2 regions of the Amycolatopsis sp. NPDC049159 genome follow, and region 2 is predicted to be linked to the other one. Evidence: riboswitches for the same ligand, from Rfam matches in the RefSeq annotation. Region 2 holds a riboswitch; the other holds the start of a gene.
What was found. Region 2 has a riboswitch for thiamine pyrophosphate ahead of thiC (phosphomethylpyrimidine synthase ThiC). Riboswitches for the same ligand answer to the same signal wherever they lie in the genome.
Positions count from the first base shown of each region.

Region 1: it holds a riboswitch for thiamine pyrophosphate, as region 2 does, so the genes downstream of both, AB0B33_RS00235 (thiamine ABC transporter substrate-binding protein) here and thiC (phosphomethylpyrimidine synthase ThiC) in region 2, are expected to answer to the same signal.

Region 1 is NZ_JBEZDL010000001.1:48,718-56,126, reverse strand. Features, by position in the region: gene AB0B33_RS00255 (ABC transporter ATP-binding protein) at 1-420, shown strand, start outside; gene AB0B33_RS00250 (ABC transporter permease subunit) at 417-1,295, shown strand; gene AB0B33_RS00245 (ABC transporter ATP-binding protein) at 1,265-2,302, opposite strand; gene AB0B33_RS00240 (iron ABC transporter permease) at 2,302-3,858, opposite strand; gene AB0B33_RS00235 (thiamine ABC transporter substrate-binding protein) at 3,903-4,955, opposite strand; TPP riboswitch at 4,978-5,085, opposite strand; gene AB0B33_RS00230 (4a-hydroxytetrahydrobiopterin dehydratase) at 5,118-5,402, shown strand; gene AB0B33_RS00225 (hypothetical protein) at 5,478-5,606, shown strand; gene AB0B33_RS00220 (hypothetical protein) at 5,817-6,149, opposite strand; gene AB0B33_RS00215 (hypothetical protein) at 6,149-6,616, opposite strand; gene AB0B33_RS00210 (ArsR family transcriptional regulator) at 6,613-7,206, opposite strand.
Region 2 is NZ_JBEZDL010000022.1:178,409-185,817, forward strand. Features, by position in the region: gene AB0B33_RS35775 (peptide deformylase) at 1-368, shown strand, start outside; gene AB0B33_RS35780 (glycoside hydrolase family 15 protein) at 411-2,576, opposite strand; gene AB0B33_RS35785 (trypsin-like peptidase domain-containing protein) at 2,780-3,691, shown strand; TPP riboswitch at 3,730-3,851, shown strand; gene thiC (phosphomethylpyrimidine synthase ThiC) at 3,845-5,479, shown strand; gene thiD (bifunctional hydroxymethylpyrimidine kinase/phosphomethylpyrimidine kinase) at 5,476-6,276, shown strand; gene AB0B33_RS35800 (DUF6338 family protein) at 6,219-6,950, opposite strand; gene AB0B33_RS35805 (hypothetical protein) at 6,947-7,111, opposite strand; gene AB0B33_RS35810 (helix-turn-helix domain-containing protein) at 7,203-7,409, opposite strand, start outside.

The sequences.
Region 1 (7,409 bases), on a different contig from region 2:
GGCCTCGACCCCGCTGGTACCAGGGAGATCCGCAGGATCGTCGCCGAGCTGCACGCCGAGGGCGTCACCGTGCTGGTGTCGTCGCACCTGCTGGCCGAGGTCGAAGCGACCTGCACGCACGTCGCCGTGCTGCAGAGCGGGAACGTCGTCGCGCAGGGTGAGCTGGCGGAGCTGCTGGAGTCCGGGAACGCGGCCCTGCTGGTCCGCACGCCGGACGCGGAGCAGGCGGTGGAAGTGCTGCGGGAGAACCGGATCGGCGCCCGGCTGACGCCGGACGGCGTCCGCGTCGACCTGACGGCGGCGGAAGCACCGCGGGTGCTGCAGGTCCTGGTGGGCGCGGGGGTCGCGGTCCACGAGGCGACGCGGGCGCGCACCGGGCTCGAAGACTTGTTCGCCCGGCTGACGGAGGGGGCGGAATGACCGCGGTACTCGACGCACCGGCGGCCCGCACGGGCCACGACACGGTGCCGCTGCCCCGGCTGCTGGCCGCGGAGCTGCGCTGGATCTTCCGGCGGCCGCGCACGTTGGCCGTGCTCGGGCTGCTGGCCCTGATCCCGGTGATCATCGGCATCGGCCTGACCCTGGTCGACGACCAGCCGGGCAGCGGCGGCGGCCCGGACGACGGCGGCGGCGCGCTGCTGGCGTCCGCGGTCAACAACGCGTTCGTCCTGCCGATCGCGGCGATCGTGATGTCGCTGGCACTGCTGCTCCCGCTGGCCTCGGCCATGGCGGGCGCGGACGCGATCGCCGGCGAGACGGCGCACGGAACGCTGCGCGGCTGGCTGATCGCCCCGGTCGGCCGCGGCCGGCTCCTGGCGGTGAAGGCGTTCGGCGTCGCGACCGTGTCGGTCGTCTCGGTGCTCGCGATGTGCGTGACCGGCGTCGTGACCGGGCTGATCATCAACGGTACGGATTCGCTGTTCACGTTGTCGGGCACGACGTTGTCGCTCGGCGGCGCGCTGGCCCGGATCCTGCTGGTGGCGGGCTGGGTGGTGCTCCAGCTGTGGGCGGTCGGCGCGGTCGCGCTGGCGATCTCCAGCTGGACCGAGCACCCGATGCTGGTGGTGGCGTCGGTCCTGGCGACCGACATCGTGTTCACCATCCTCGGGTTCCTGTCCTCTTTGGACTGGCTGCACCCGTTCCTGCTGACGCAGAACTGGTCGATGGCACCGGCGGAGGTGCTGCAGGACCCGATGGGCACGCAGATGCTCGGCGAAGGCGCGCTGCGCGCGGTGTGCTACATCGTCATCGGGCTGTCGCTGGCCTACGCGCGCCTCTCGACCCGCGACGGCTGAATCCCGACCACCGCCAGCCCGTCGGGGTCCAGTGCGAGGTGCACCTGGTCCCCGGCGCGCAGGTCCGATGTCGCGGGTGCGACGGCGTCCACAGTGGATTCCTCGAGGCGAACCACCAGGCGTGAGTGTTCGCGGCGGTGCACCGCCGCGAACACTTCTCCTGCCACGCCGGAGTCCGCGACCCGCAGCGCGTGCGGCCGCAGCCCCAGCCGCACCGGACCGTCGTCCGCATCGGGCAGTGCGACGTCACCCAGCGCCGTGCGCACCACGCCGGCCGCCGCGACGCCGTCCACGAACGTCGTCACCCCGAGGAAGCGGGCCACGTCGTCGTCGGCCGGGTTGCGCCACACGCGCCGGACCGCGCCCTCCTGCCGGACCTCCCCGGCGTCGAGCACCGCCACCCGGTCGGCGAGCGTGAACGCCTCCTCCTGGTCGTGCGTGACCAGCAGCGCGGTGATCTTGCTGCGTCGCAGCAGCTCCGCCAGGTCGATGGCCAGCTGCTCGCGCAACCCGGCGTCCAATCCGGACAGCGGCTCGTCGAGCAGCAGCAGCCGCGGCTCCGGTGCCAGCGCCCTGGCCAGCGCGACCCGCTGGGCCTGACCGCCGGAAAGCTCGGTGACGCGCCGCTTTTCGAAGCCGGTCAGGCCGACCAGCGCCAGCAGCTCGGCGACCCGCGGCGCCCACTGCGCGCGCGGCACGCCGTGCATGCGCAGGCCGAACGCGATGTTCGCGGCGACGTCGCGGTGGCCGAAGAGCTGGCCGTCCTGGAACACCAGCCCGAAGCCGCGCTTGTGCACCGGCACCGCGCCGAGGTCCTCGCCGTCCCAGCTCACCGAACCGCGCGCGCCCGGTTCGAGCCCCGTGATCGCGCGCAGCAGCGTCGACTTCCCCGACCCCGACGGGCCGAGCAGGGCCAGCACTTCGCCGTCCGCGATGTCCAGGCGGGCGTCGCGCACCGCGGCGAACGTTCCGTAGTGGACGGTCAGGTCCCGCACCGACAACGCCATCAGAACTCTCCCACCCGGCCGCGTCCGAGCCGGTCGATCAGCGCGACCGCCAGCACCGTCACGAGCATCAGCAGCGCGCACGCGGCGTACGCCATCTGGTTGTTGAGCTCCCCCGGCCGTCCCATCAGCGACGCGATCGCCACCGGCAGCGTCGGTGCCGTCGGCCGGGCCAGGAAGCTGGTCGCGCCGAACTCGCCGAGCGCCACGACGAAGCCGAACCCGGCGGCGGCGACCAGCGGGCGCAGCGCCAGCGGCAGGTCGATCTCGCGCCACACGCGCAGCGGGCTCGCGCCGAGCGTCGACGCGGCCTGCCGCAGCCGGACGTCGACCGAGCGCAGCACCGGCAGCACCATCCGCACGATCAGCGGCGTGATCACCAGCGCCTGGGCCAGCGGGACGAGGTAGGGCGACGTCCGCAGGTCGCCGGGCAGCGCGTCGAGCGTGACGAGGTAGCCGAAGCCGACGGTCACCGCGGACACGCCCAGCGGCAGCATCAGCACGGCGTCCATGGTTTCCCCGAGCCCGCGCGCGGGTTTCGACGGCGACCGCCGCAGCGCCACCAGCACCACGGACGCGAGCACGCCGACGGCCATCGCGAGCAGCGTCGCGTCGATCGCGACCTTCAGCGAGTTCACCGCGGCGTCCCAACCGGACACCTGCAGCGCGCCCTTCTCGCCGGTGCTCGTGAGTGCCCGGTACCCGGCGAGGCTCCAGCCGTCCTCAGTGGACACGGACTCGGCGAGCAGCGCGACGATCGGCGTCAGCAGCAGGGCGAGCACGACGCCGGCCGCGCCGACGCCCCACCATTCGCCGCCTCTCGGCCGCCGCGGCCCGCCGGAGCCGATCCGGGCGCCGTCCTTGCGCCGCCGGGCCAGCCCGCCGAGCACCAGCGCGGCGACCACGGCCACGAACTGGATGACCGACAGCGCCGCCGCGCCCGAGAGGTCCAGCAGGTCGACCGTGCGCAGGTAGATCTCGGTTTCCAACGTCCGGTACTTCGCGCCGCCGAGGATCAGGACGACCCCGAAACTGGTGGCGCAGAACAGGAACACCACGGCCGCGGCGGACGCGACCGCCGGGGCCAGCGCGGGCAGCGTCACCGAGCGGAAGGCCCGCCACGGGGACGCACCGAGCGCGCGGGCGGCGTCGGTCGTCCGCGGATCGAGCCGCGCCCACAGCCCGGCGACCGTGCGCGCGACGACCGCGACGTTGAAGAAGGCGTTGGCCAGCACGATGGACAGCACGCCGCCGTCCGGCCAGAGCGCCCGGAACGCGAGCCCGACGACGACCGTCGGCAGCACGAACGGCACCAGCACCAGCGTCCGCGCCAGGCCGACGCCGGGCAGCCGCACGCGTGCCAGCAGGAACGCCACCGGCAGCCCGGCCACGACGGCGACGACCGTCGACGCCGCCGCGCTGCCGACCGTGAACGCGGCCAGCTGCCAGGTCCGCGCGTCGCCGAGGACGACGTCGAGCCCGCCCTCGGCGAACCCGCGCTCGATGATCGCCAGCACGGGCCAGGCGAAGAACACCACCAGGAACCCGATCGGGGCCAGCCCGAGCAGCGCCAAGCCGAGTCCGCGGGCGGTCCGGGGTGGAGCTACGACTGCACGAGCGTGCGCCATTCGCCGATCCACTTCTCCCGGCCGGCCTGCACCTGGTCCGCCGTCAGCGCTTGCGGCTTCTGCGGCAGCGGCGCGACCTGCGCCCAGCCGGCGGGCAGGTCGACGCCCTGGCGCGCCGGGTAGACGTACATGTTGGCCGCGACGGTCGCCTGGAACTGCTGCGACAAAAGGAAGTCGACGACCTTGCGCGCGCTCTCGGTCTGCTTGCCGCCGGCCAGCACGCCGGCGTACTCGACCTGGCGGTAGCAGGTGTCGAGCAGCGCCTTGGTGCGCGGCTTGCCGTCGTCGCCGACCTCGGCGGCCGGCGAAGACGCGTACGAGACGACGATCGGCCGCGGCCCCTTGCCCGCGGAGCCGGAGAAGTCCTTGGTGTAGGCCTCTTCCCAGCCGCTGACCACCTTGAGGCCGTTGGCCTTCAGCTTCGTCCAGTAGCCCTGCCAGCCGGACTCGCCGTACTTCGCGATGGTGCCGAGGAGGAACGCGAGCCCGGGCGACGCCGTGGCCGGGTCCTCGGCGACGAGGAGGTCCTTGTACTTCGGGTCGGCCAGGTCGTCGTAGCTCGACGGCGCCGGGATCCCCTTGGTGGCGAAGTAGTTCGTGTCGACGTTGACGCAGACGTCCCCGACGTCGACGGCGGAGAGCCGGTGCTCGGGATCGACGGCGTAGCGCTGCGGCCCACGGTCGGCTTCCGGGCTGGTGTAAGGCTCGAAGACGCCTTCGGAGAGCGCGCGCGAGGCGAAGGTCGAGTCGACGCCGTACGCGACGTCGCCGACCGGGTTCGCCTTGGTCAGCACGAGCTTGTTGGTCAGCGATCCGGCGTCGCCCTGCTTGAGCACGGAAATCTTGATGCCCGACTGCTTCTGGAAGGCGTCGAGCACCTCCTGCGGCGCCAGGAAGGAGTCGTGCGTCACGAGGGTGACGGTGGGCGTCTGCTGCGTGCCACCGTCGCCGTCCGACAGCGAGCACCCCGCGGCGACGACGCTGACGACGGCGATGGCCGTCGCGGCGCGAACAGCCCTGCGTTTCATCTACCCCTCCTGCACTTCGCCGGACGAGGAGAGGAAGCCCTCCCTTCGCCGGCATGATCCGGTCAGGTGCGAACGGTCGCGGGGTGACCCGCCTCTCAGCCCGGCTGACCGGACTCCCGTGGCAACCGTGCAGCGTAGTCCAGGACGGACGACCATGGAGACATGACGGAAATCTTGAGCGACTCCGAGACCGACGGACGACTGGGCGCGAACTGGACGCGTAGCGGAGCGGTGATCTCCCGGGAGGTGGAGCTGGCTTCGTTCTCCCAGGCGATCGAGGTGGTGGACCGGGTGGCGGTCCTCGCCGAGGCGGCCGACCACCACCCGGACATCGACATCCGCTGGCGCACCCTGACGTTCCGCCTCAGCACGCACTCGGCGGGCGGCCTGACGGCGAAGGACTTCTCCCTGGCGGCCGAGATCGACTCGGTGCTTTCGGCGCTGTGATCCTGGTTACTCTGAGTGCACTTTTTCACCGGTTCGACGTCTCTCGGTAAACGACTTTTGCTAGGAGAGACGGACATGACCCAGGCCATCGTGGTCGGCACAGCAGCATTCGCAACGATGGTGGCGGCAGCCGGCGGTGTGCTCTGGTTCACCGCCAAGGGTCGCCGTCACCCGGATGCCGGTGAGTTCGATCACAGCCGCTAACGAAGGGCAAGATCAGCGCGCTGAGCAGGGCGGAAGCATCGGTTTTCGGCCCTAGGAAACGCCATGAACAGCACCGCTACCCTCACCTCCGCGCAGCGCGCCTGGATCAACGCCCTCGCCCCCGCGGTGGTGCTGATCACCATCGCCCTGATGGGCCTGCTCGGCTGAGTTCGCCCGCGCCGCCGCTCTGATCCCGGCGCGGCGGCGTTTTCACTCCACCCGGATCACGTCCGGCGCCGGGAACGCAGCCGGCGTCTCGTCTTCGACGGTCCAGTATTCGAGCGCCGACAACCGGCCTTCGTCGACGAACACGATGAGCCCGCCGCCCGGCACACCCGCTTCGACCGCCACCCGCTCGGTGACCTCGAACGTGGGCGCGTCCGCATCGACTTCGAGGTCGACGGTCGGGCACCCGCAACCGCAGCGGCCGCTCACCTTCGCGGTGGCGGCCTGCACCCGCAGTTCGGCCGCGCCCGGGAAGTCCCCCGCGAGAAGGACTTCCAGGGTCTCGCGCTCGTTCCGCGTGAGCGGGCGGCTCACCATCAGTAGCGGGACATGTTCGGGATCGCCTTCTCCGCGACCCCGATGAGGTCCTCGACCTTCGCCACGTCGGCTGTCACATCTTCAGCAGTCACCGAAGGTGCCTCGGAAGAACGGTAGGCGACTTCGTTGCGCCGAACCCGCATCCGGTTGAAGGGACGCAGAAGCGGCCCCAGCGGCGGATCGAGCTGCGCGAGAACCGCTTCGTAGACGGCGATGTGGCCACCGCGGCTCGTCGCACGCAGGCCCTGGTTCTGCAGGATGGCCGCCAAAGCCCGGCGGGCGCCGTCGTACGCCAGCGTGTAGGCGCCTTCCGGATCCGAGTTCAGCAGCTGCCGCGCTGAACCGACGTGGGTACGAGCCCTGGCGAGCTCCCCTTCCGCGGCTTCCCGTGAAGCCGGGACGTGTTCGAGGGAACCGCGCGCGATGAGCGCGTCGATCGTGGCGCGCCCTTGGTTCCACGGGGTCATCGGGATGGCTCCTGGTCGAGGGACAACGGGACCAGCGGACGCTCACGCACGCTGACGAGAAACGGATCCGTGCTGCCTGCCGCCCACGAGGCCGGCGAGATCCGGTGGACGTTGACCTCGCGGCCCAGCCGGCGCGACACGCCTTCGGCCAGGTCGAAGAGCACGTCCGGGTCAGGCGAACCGACGACGAGCACGTCGACGTCCCCGGGCGGCGGGCCCGGTTCGCCGCGGTAGCGCGCGGCCCAGGACCCGTAGATGTAGGCCTCGTGCACACCCGTCAGACCCGACAAAGCCTCGGCGAGCAGCGGCAGCGGCCCGAAGGTGACCGCGATGACCTCGCTCAACGGCCGGTAGAGCGGGGTGTCCGTGCGGGCTTTGACAAGCCGGCTCCGGCCGACTCGCCGGTCTTCCAGGATGCCGCCACCCACGAGCCGTTCGACCTCGCGCAGCACGGCCGTCGGCGTGACACCACAGGCCTCGGCGAGCTCGGTGATGCTGTATTCGCGCTCCGGGTGCAGCAGGACCAGCGCCAGCAGCTCGCCCTGCATGCGCGAACGCAGCAAAGGCAGCAAACTCGGCGAAGCTTTCATTGGACGCAGCATACCCTGCGCCGAATGAAAGCAACACTCAGTAGTTCTTGCTCACCAAGCGTGCGTCAGACGTTGAAGCGGAACTCGACCACGTCGCTGCGAAACACTTGAAGTGTGGCAACAACCCGTCGTTGCGCCATCTACCTACGAGTCAGCTTAGACGCGGCTGGCGAGCAGCTGGCTGTTCAACGACAGCGGGCGGA
Region 2 (7,409 bases):
ACAAGGGCGTCGTCGTCAACCCGAAGCTCGAAACGTCGGAGATCCCGGAGACCATGCCGGACCCGGACGACGACTGGGAGGGCTGCCTCTCGGCGCCCGGCGAGTCGTACCCGACGGGCCGCGCGAAGTGGGCGAAGGTGACCGGCTCCGACATCGAGGGCAACCCGATCGAGGTCGAGGGCACCGGCTACTTCGCGCGCTGCCTGCAGCACGAGACCGACCACCTCGACGGCTACATCTACCTCGACCGCCTGGTCGGGCGGCACGCCCGCGCGGCGAAGAAGATGCTCAAGCACAACAAGTGGGGCGTCCCGGGCAACAAGTGGCTGCCCCCGAAGACCCCCGAGGACGACGGCGCCGTCATCTGAGACCGCGAAGGGCCCCTCGGTTCCGAGGGGCCCTTCGCCGGTTCAGCAGCCGAGGAAGTGGCAGCGGACCACCCGCGGCGTCTCCAGCACCGAGCCCGCCTTGACGTCCTGGGCGAGCCGGACGTACTGGGCGTGCGTCCAGGCCAGCGGGGTCGCCGACGCGTTGGGCGTGCCGACCGGGAACCCGGTCTGTCCCGACGGCGGGTTCTCGTCCCACACCTGCTCCGGCATGGTCTCCGCCGAGCTGCTCACCCGGCCGAGGTCACGCAGCCGCCGCGCGGCCGACGCCGGGTCGCCGAGCGTCAGCTCGTACTCGCCGCGCTCGCCGGCGAGCAGCGGCCACAGCCGCCCGAACGTGGTGCGGCTCCCGGCCGGGAACGTGTAGTCCCACGGCGAACCGTCGGCCTGCTCGCCGTAGCCGTCCTTCGTGTACCGGTGCCAGAACTGCCCGGTGGGCGTCGTGAACGCGATGTCCTTGTCCGTGACGCGAATGCTGTTCTCGATCACCGGGTCGTCGGCCCGGTAGACGCCGAGCCGGACGAGGTCGAGGAAGCCCGCGTCGGTGACCGCGCGCTGGTCCATCGTGACGCTCGAGTTGCCGAGGTTGTACGTCGTCCCCGCGTTGGCGTCGGCGTCCTTGGTCAGCCGGACGAAGTACGGGTCCTTCGACAGCGGCCCGTTCGTGGTGATCGTCTGCTTCGGCAGGTCGGCCTTGAACTTGTCGGCCGCGGCGAGGTAGCGGGCGGCGTCGGCCGGAGCTCCGTTGTGCGAAGCCAGATCCGCGGCGCAGACCAGCCCGGCGATCACCGACGCGATGGTCGACGGGGACCAGCCGTCCTGCTCCTCCCAGCGCTCCTGCTGGGTGTACGGCGCCGGCTGCCCGTTCGGGCCGACGTAGCCGATGATGAAGTCGGCGGCCTTCCGGACGCCGGGCCACAGGTCGTTGCGGCCGAGCTGCTGGGCCAGCACGATCGGGAAAGCGGTTTCGTCGAGCTGGATCGACGTCCAGTACGGCACGCCGTCGACCCGGCTGTTCTGCGGCATGTGCCCGTCGGCCTGCTGCTGCGTGCCGAACATGTAGCTCACCGCGCGGTTCGCGGCACCCCGGTCGCCGCCGGCGGCCAGCCCGGTCGCGATCTGGTAGAGGTCACGCGGCCAGACCAGGTGGTAGGTCCCGGACGGCGACCACTCCGGGTCGTTGTTCCCGAACCGCCAGGGCATGCTCGGCGACGCGATGAAGGCGCCCGGGTGGTGCTTGTCCTCGCTCGCGGCCAGCGTCAGCATCGACGCCTTGTAGAGGTCGCGCTCGGCGTCGGTCTTCAGCGACGACGGCGGCTTGCTCACCCCGCGCAGGTACTGCTCCCAGCCGCGGTCGTACGCGCGCGTGATGTCGCGGACACCGCGGCGCTGCGACGCCTGCGCGCTGCCGAGCGCGTCCGGCGCCTTCGCGCCCATGCCGAGCGCGAGGGTGACGTGCCGGTTCCGGAGGCCGTCGGCGCTCGTCTGCCCGGTCAGCACGACGTTGCCCTTCGCGGCGGTGTCGTAGCTCTTCAGCTTGAAGGTCTTCGTGAGCTGCGTGGTGCCGTCGGAGTTGCCCGCGTAGCCGACGCTGGTCTTCGTGAACGCGGGCTTCGCGGTGAGCGCGGCGGCGTTCGCGGCGTCCTGCGCGGTGAGCACGTCGCCCTTGCGCGCGGCCGAGTCGTCGGAGCCGTCGTTGGTGAGGTCCGGGTCGGCGATCGCGTAAAGCTGGTACGGCCGCCCGGTGAGCGACTGGAAGTCCACGTCCACCAGCACGGTCGTGGCGGCCGGGTCGGTGACGTAGGTCTTGCGGAGGCGCCAGCGGTGCTGGTCGTCGGTGATGGTCTGCTCGTAGGTCAGGCTGTCGTCGTCGGTCCGCCGGACCTGCTGCGACTTCGCCGCGTGGTCGAGGTCGGCGAAGCTGCGGCCGTCGGTGACGACGAAGTTCAGCGAGCGGACGCTGGGCGTCGACAGGTCCGGGTAGTAGACCTCGGACAGCTGCCCGCCCTGGAGGGTGAACCAGACGTTGCTCGAGCGGTCGTGAGCGGTGCCGAAGCCGGTCTTGTTCGCGGGCAGCCAGCTGGGATGGGCGCCCGGGGCGCCGGGAGCATCCCCCTGGGCCGCCGCGATCCCCGGGATCAGCCCGGTGACCAGCAGCCCGGCGAGGGCGCCGAACATGAGTTTGCGCATATCAACCCCACAGAAGATCGCTTCTGCACCGTTACAGAAGCGCTTGGGGAGTCTGCCCGCCGGATCTTCACCGGCGCGTGGTCCGATCCGGTGAACCACTGACCGTCACTGGTCCGGTCGGCGGTTCACGACCAGCGAACGGACTTCACGGCCTCGAAAGCGCACACTTGTTGTAGGTGCAACGGTGTAATCGAGGTGGAGACGTGGACGACGCGATGGACGCCTACTCTCGCGCGGTGAGCACGGTCGCCGAGACCGTGACCCCGCACGTCGCCGGGGTGCAGCTCGAGCGCGGGAGCGGGTCCGCGGTCGTCTTCGCCGAGGACGGCCACCTGCTCACCAACGCCCACGTCGTCAGCGACCACCGGCGCGGGGTCGCCACCTTCGCCGACGGCAGCGAGGTGCCCTTCGACGTCGTGGGCGCCGATCCGCTGTCCGATCTCGCTGTCCTGCGGGCGCGCGGGGAAACGCCGCCGGCCGCCACGCTCGGGGACGCCGACCGGCTGGTCGTCGGGCAGCTCGTCGTCGCCGTCGGGAACCCGCTCGGGTTCGCCGGGACGGTCACCGCCGGGGTGGTCAGCGCGCTCGGCCGGGCGCTGCCGGTGCGGCAGGGGCGCACCACCCGCGTGATCGAAGACGTCATCCAGACCGACGCGGCGCTCAACCCCGGCAACTCCGGCGGCGCGCTCGCCGATTCGGCCGGCCGGGTCGTCGGCGTCAACACCGCCGTCGCCGGCGTCGGGCTCGGGCTCGCGGTGCCGATCAACGCGACGACGCGGCGGATCATCGACACGCTCGTCGTCGAAGGCCGGGTGCGGCGCGCGTACCTCGGCATCGTCGGCGTGCCCGCGCCGCTGCCGGACGACGTCGCCGGGCGCACCGGGCAGAGCGCCGGGCTGCGGGTGCGCGAAGTCGTCTCCGGCGGCCCCGCGGACCAGGCCGGCCTCAAGGCGGGCGACCTCGTGCTGACCGTCGGGCGCACCCGGGTGTCGGACGCCCAGGGCATCCAGCGCCGGCTCTTCGCGGAAGTGATCGGCACCGCACTGCCGATCACCGTGCTGCGCAACGGAGCCATGGTCGACGTCTACGCCACTCCGGCCGAGTTGGCCGGGTGACTTGAGTATCGCGCCCCGGCGTGGCATGGTCGGTGGCACAACACCAACGCGGGAGCTCGCGCCATGGCGGGCTGAGAGGGTGACTTGCGTTTCGCAGGCGTCACCGACCGCATGAACCTGACCGGGTAATGCCGGCGTAGGGAGTGAAAGTCGTTGACGACGCTGGAAAACAAAGACGTCTCCGTCACCACGGGTCCGATCACCGGCTCGCACAAAGTCTTCCACCAGACGGAATCCGGACTGCGCGTTCCCGCGCGCCGGATCGACCTCTCGAACGGCGAACACTTCGACGTCTACGACACTTCCGGCCCGTACACGGACCCGGAAGCCTCGATCGACGTCCACAGTGGACTGCACCGGCTGCGTGCCGGCTGGGCCGACGGGCGTGAGCACAACACCCAGCTCGGCTGGGCCAAGCAGGGCGTGATCACCCGCGAGATGGAGTACATCGCCGCGCGAGAACGGGTTTCCCCCGAGTTCGTGCGCGCCGAGGTCGCGAGCGGCCGCGCGGTGATCCCGGCCAACCGGAAGCACCCCGAGTCCGAGCCGATGATCATCGGCAAGAACTTCCTGGTGAAGATCAACGCCAACATGGGCAACTCGGCCGTCTGGTCGTCGGTCGAGGAAGAGGTCGACAAGATGGTGTGGGCGACCCGCTGGGGCGCCGACACGATCATGGACCTCTCCACCGGCAAGCGGATCCACGAGACGCGGGAGTGGATCATCCGCAACTCGCCGGTCCCGGTCGGCACCGTGCCGATCTACCAGGCGCTCGAAAAGGTCAACGGGGAGCCCGAAAAGCTGTCGTGGGAGGTGTACCGCGACACGATCGTCGAGCAGTGCGAACAGGGCGTCGACTACGTCACCGTGCACGCCGGCGTGCTGCTGCGCTACATCCCGCTGACCGCGCGGCGCGTCACCGGCATCGTCAGCCGCGGCGGCTCGATCATGGCCGCGTGGTGCCTCGCGCACCACCAGGAGTCCTTTTTGTACACGCACTTCGAGGAGCTCTGCGAACTCCTGCGCCAGTACGACGTCACGTTCTCCCTGGGCGACGGCCTGCGCCCGGGCTCGATCGCCGACGCCAACGACCGCGCGCAGTTCGCCGAGCTGGAAACCCTCGGCGAGCTGACGCACATCGCGCGCTCGCACGACGTCCAGGTGATGATCGAAGGCCCCGGCCACGTGCCGATGCACAAGATCAAGGAGAACGTGGAGCTCGAAGAGAAGCTCTGCGGCGAGGCGCCGTTCTACACCCTCGGTCCACTCGCGACGGACATCGCGCCGGGGTACGACCACATCACCTCGGCCATCGGCGCGGCCCAGATCGGCTGGTACGGCACGGCGATGCTGTGCTACGTCACGCCGAAGGAGCACCTCGGCCTGCCGAACCGCGACGACGTCAAGACCGGCGTGATCACGTACAAGATCGCCGCGCACGCCGCGGACCTCGCCAAGGGGCACCCGTACGCGCAGGAGTGGGACGACGAGCTGTCGAAGGCGCGCTTCGAGTTCCGCTGGCACGACCAGTTCAACCTCTCGCTCGACCCCGACACCGCACGCTCGTTCCACGACGAGACGCTGCCCGCCGAGCCGGCCAAGACCGCGCACTTCTGTTCGATGTGCGGCCCGAAGTTCTGCTCGATGCGGATCACGCAGGACGTCCGCAAGTACGCCGAAGAGCACGGCCTGTCCACTGTGGAGGCCATCGAGGCCGGCATGGCGGAGAAGTCGGCGGAGTTCGGCGAGCAGGGCAACAAGGTCTACCTGCCCGTGGTGCAGCAGTGACACCGCCCACCGCCCTCACCATCGCCGGATCGGACTCCGGCGGTGGTGCGGGCATCCAGGCCGACCTGCGGACGTTCTTCGCCAACGGCGTCCACGGGCTCGTGGCGCTGACCGCGGTCACCGTGCAGAACTCGCTGGGCGTGCAGGGTTTCACCGAGATCCCGGCCGACGTGGTGACGGCGCAGATCAAGGCGGTGGCGTCCGACATGGGCGTCGACGCGGCGAAGACGGGCATGCTCGCCACCGCGGAGATCATCCGCTCGGTGGCGAAGACCCTGGACGAACTCGGGATGGACTTCCCCCTGGTCGTCGACCCGGTGGCGGCGTCGATGACGGGACACGCCCTCCTGCGCGAAGACGCGCTGGAGGCGATCCGCACCGAGTTGTTCCCCCGCGCCACGCTGATCACGCCGAACCTGGACGAAGTCCGCCTCCTGACCGGGGTTTCGGTCGTCGACGCGGCCACCCAGCGCGCGGCGGCGGAGGCGTTGCTGGAGTTCGGTTCCCGCTGGGTCCTGGTCAAGGGCGGCCACATGCAGGGCACGGAGGACTGCGTGGACCTGCTGTCGGACGGCCGCGAGTTCCGGGAACTGAGCGGCCCGAGGTACCTCACGGAGAACACCCACGGCGGCGGCGACACCCTGGCGTCGGCGATCACGGCGTCCCTGGCGAAGGGCTCCTCGGTCCCGGACGCGGTGGCGGAGGGGAAGAAGTTCATCGAACGCTGCGTGGCGGAGTCCTACCCGCTGGGCGCGGGCGTGGGCCCGGTGTCGCCGTTCTGGGTGCTGGGCCGCTGAAGCCGCTTCTTCGCGGTGACGGCGCCCGGCGGCACCGGCCGGTACTCCACGCTGATCACCTCGATCCGGTCCCCGGGGATGATGACCCGGCGGTAGGAGTCCGGCAGCGGCCGGAGCGGGCTGTCGGCGTCCGGCTTGGCGGCCAGGGGTTTGGTGAGCAGCAGCTCGCGATCACCCATCGGCAGATCGGCCGTGAAGTTCTCGACCTGCCCGGTGTACACCAGCCCGCCGGCCAGCCGGACCCGGGCGAACACCGCGTGCCCGGCCGGCACGCCGTGCCGGAAGGCCTTGCCCCAGAGGCTGATGACGCGGATCGTCTCCCCGTGGCGCCGGGCCAGCCACTTGTGCAGCCCGAACGCCAGCGCGTGGGAGGTCGCGGCCGCCACGACGAGCGTCAGCACCACCGCGCCGTAGTGGTCCGCCAGGTAGGCGTTCCCGCCGAGGATCAGGGCCCGGGGGTCGAAGAACAGCCGGGGGAAGAGCCACTGCGCCGCCTGCAGGAGCACGACGGTGACCAGGGTGAACCCCAAGCTGCCCAGCGCGACCCGGCCGATCTCGCGGAACGCCGATTCGGCCACCGCCACCCGGCGGCGCGCGCCCAGCAGGTCGAAGAACAAGCCGGGCGCGACGACGAGCAGGAACAGCACGGCTGCGAGCCACGTGCCGGGGATCATCCGGGGTAGTCGGCCGGATGCCGGTCACCGTCGCCGTCGCCCGGGACACCTTCGTCCACCGCGCCGTCCGTCGGAGGCTCGCTGCTCATGATCAGCTGGGGTGGCTCGTCCATCGCCCGCGCGACCTCGTCCACGCGCCACCGGGAGAACCAATCGGTCACGTCCGGCCACCTTTCACGACGGGGTTCGCCACCTCGGCCTCCCTGGAGTCGCGGCACCGGCGACGGCCGTTACCGAGCGGCTTCCGGCTCGTCAGCGGACCGGCTGCAGCTCCCGGCCGTCGTACTCCTCGCGGGACGACCGGATCCGATCGAAGTTCGCCTGGGACCACGTGCTCAGCGCCACCAGGTGCGCCCCCACCTCCGCGCCCATCTCCGTCAGCGCGTACTCGACCGTCGGCGGCGTGGTCGGGTACACCGTGCGGGTCAGGAAGCCGTCGCGCTCCAGCTGCCGGAGGTT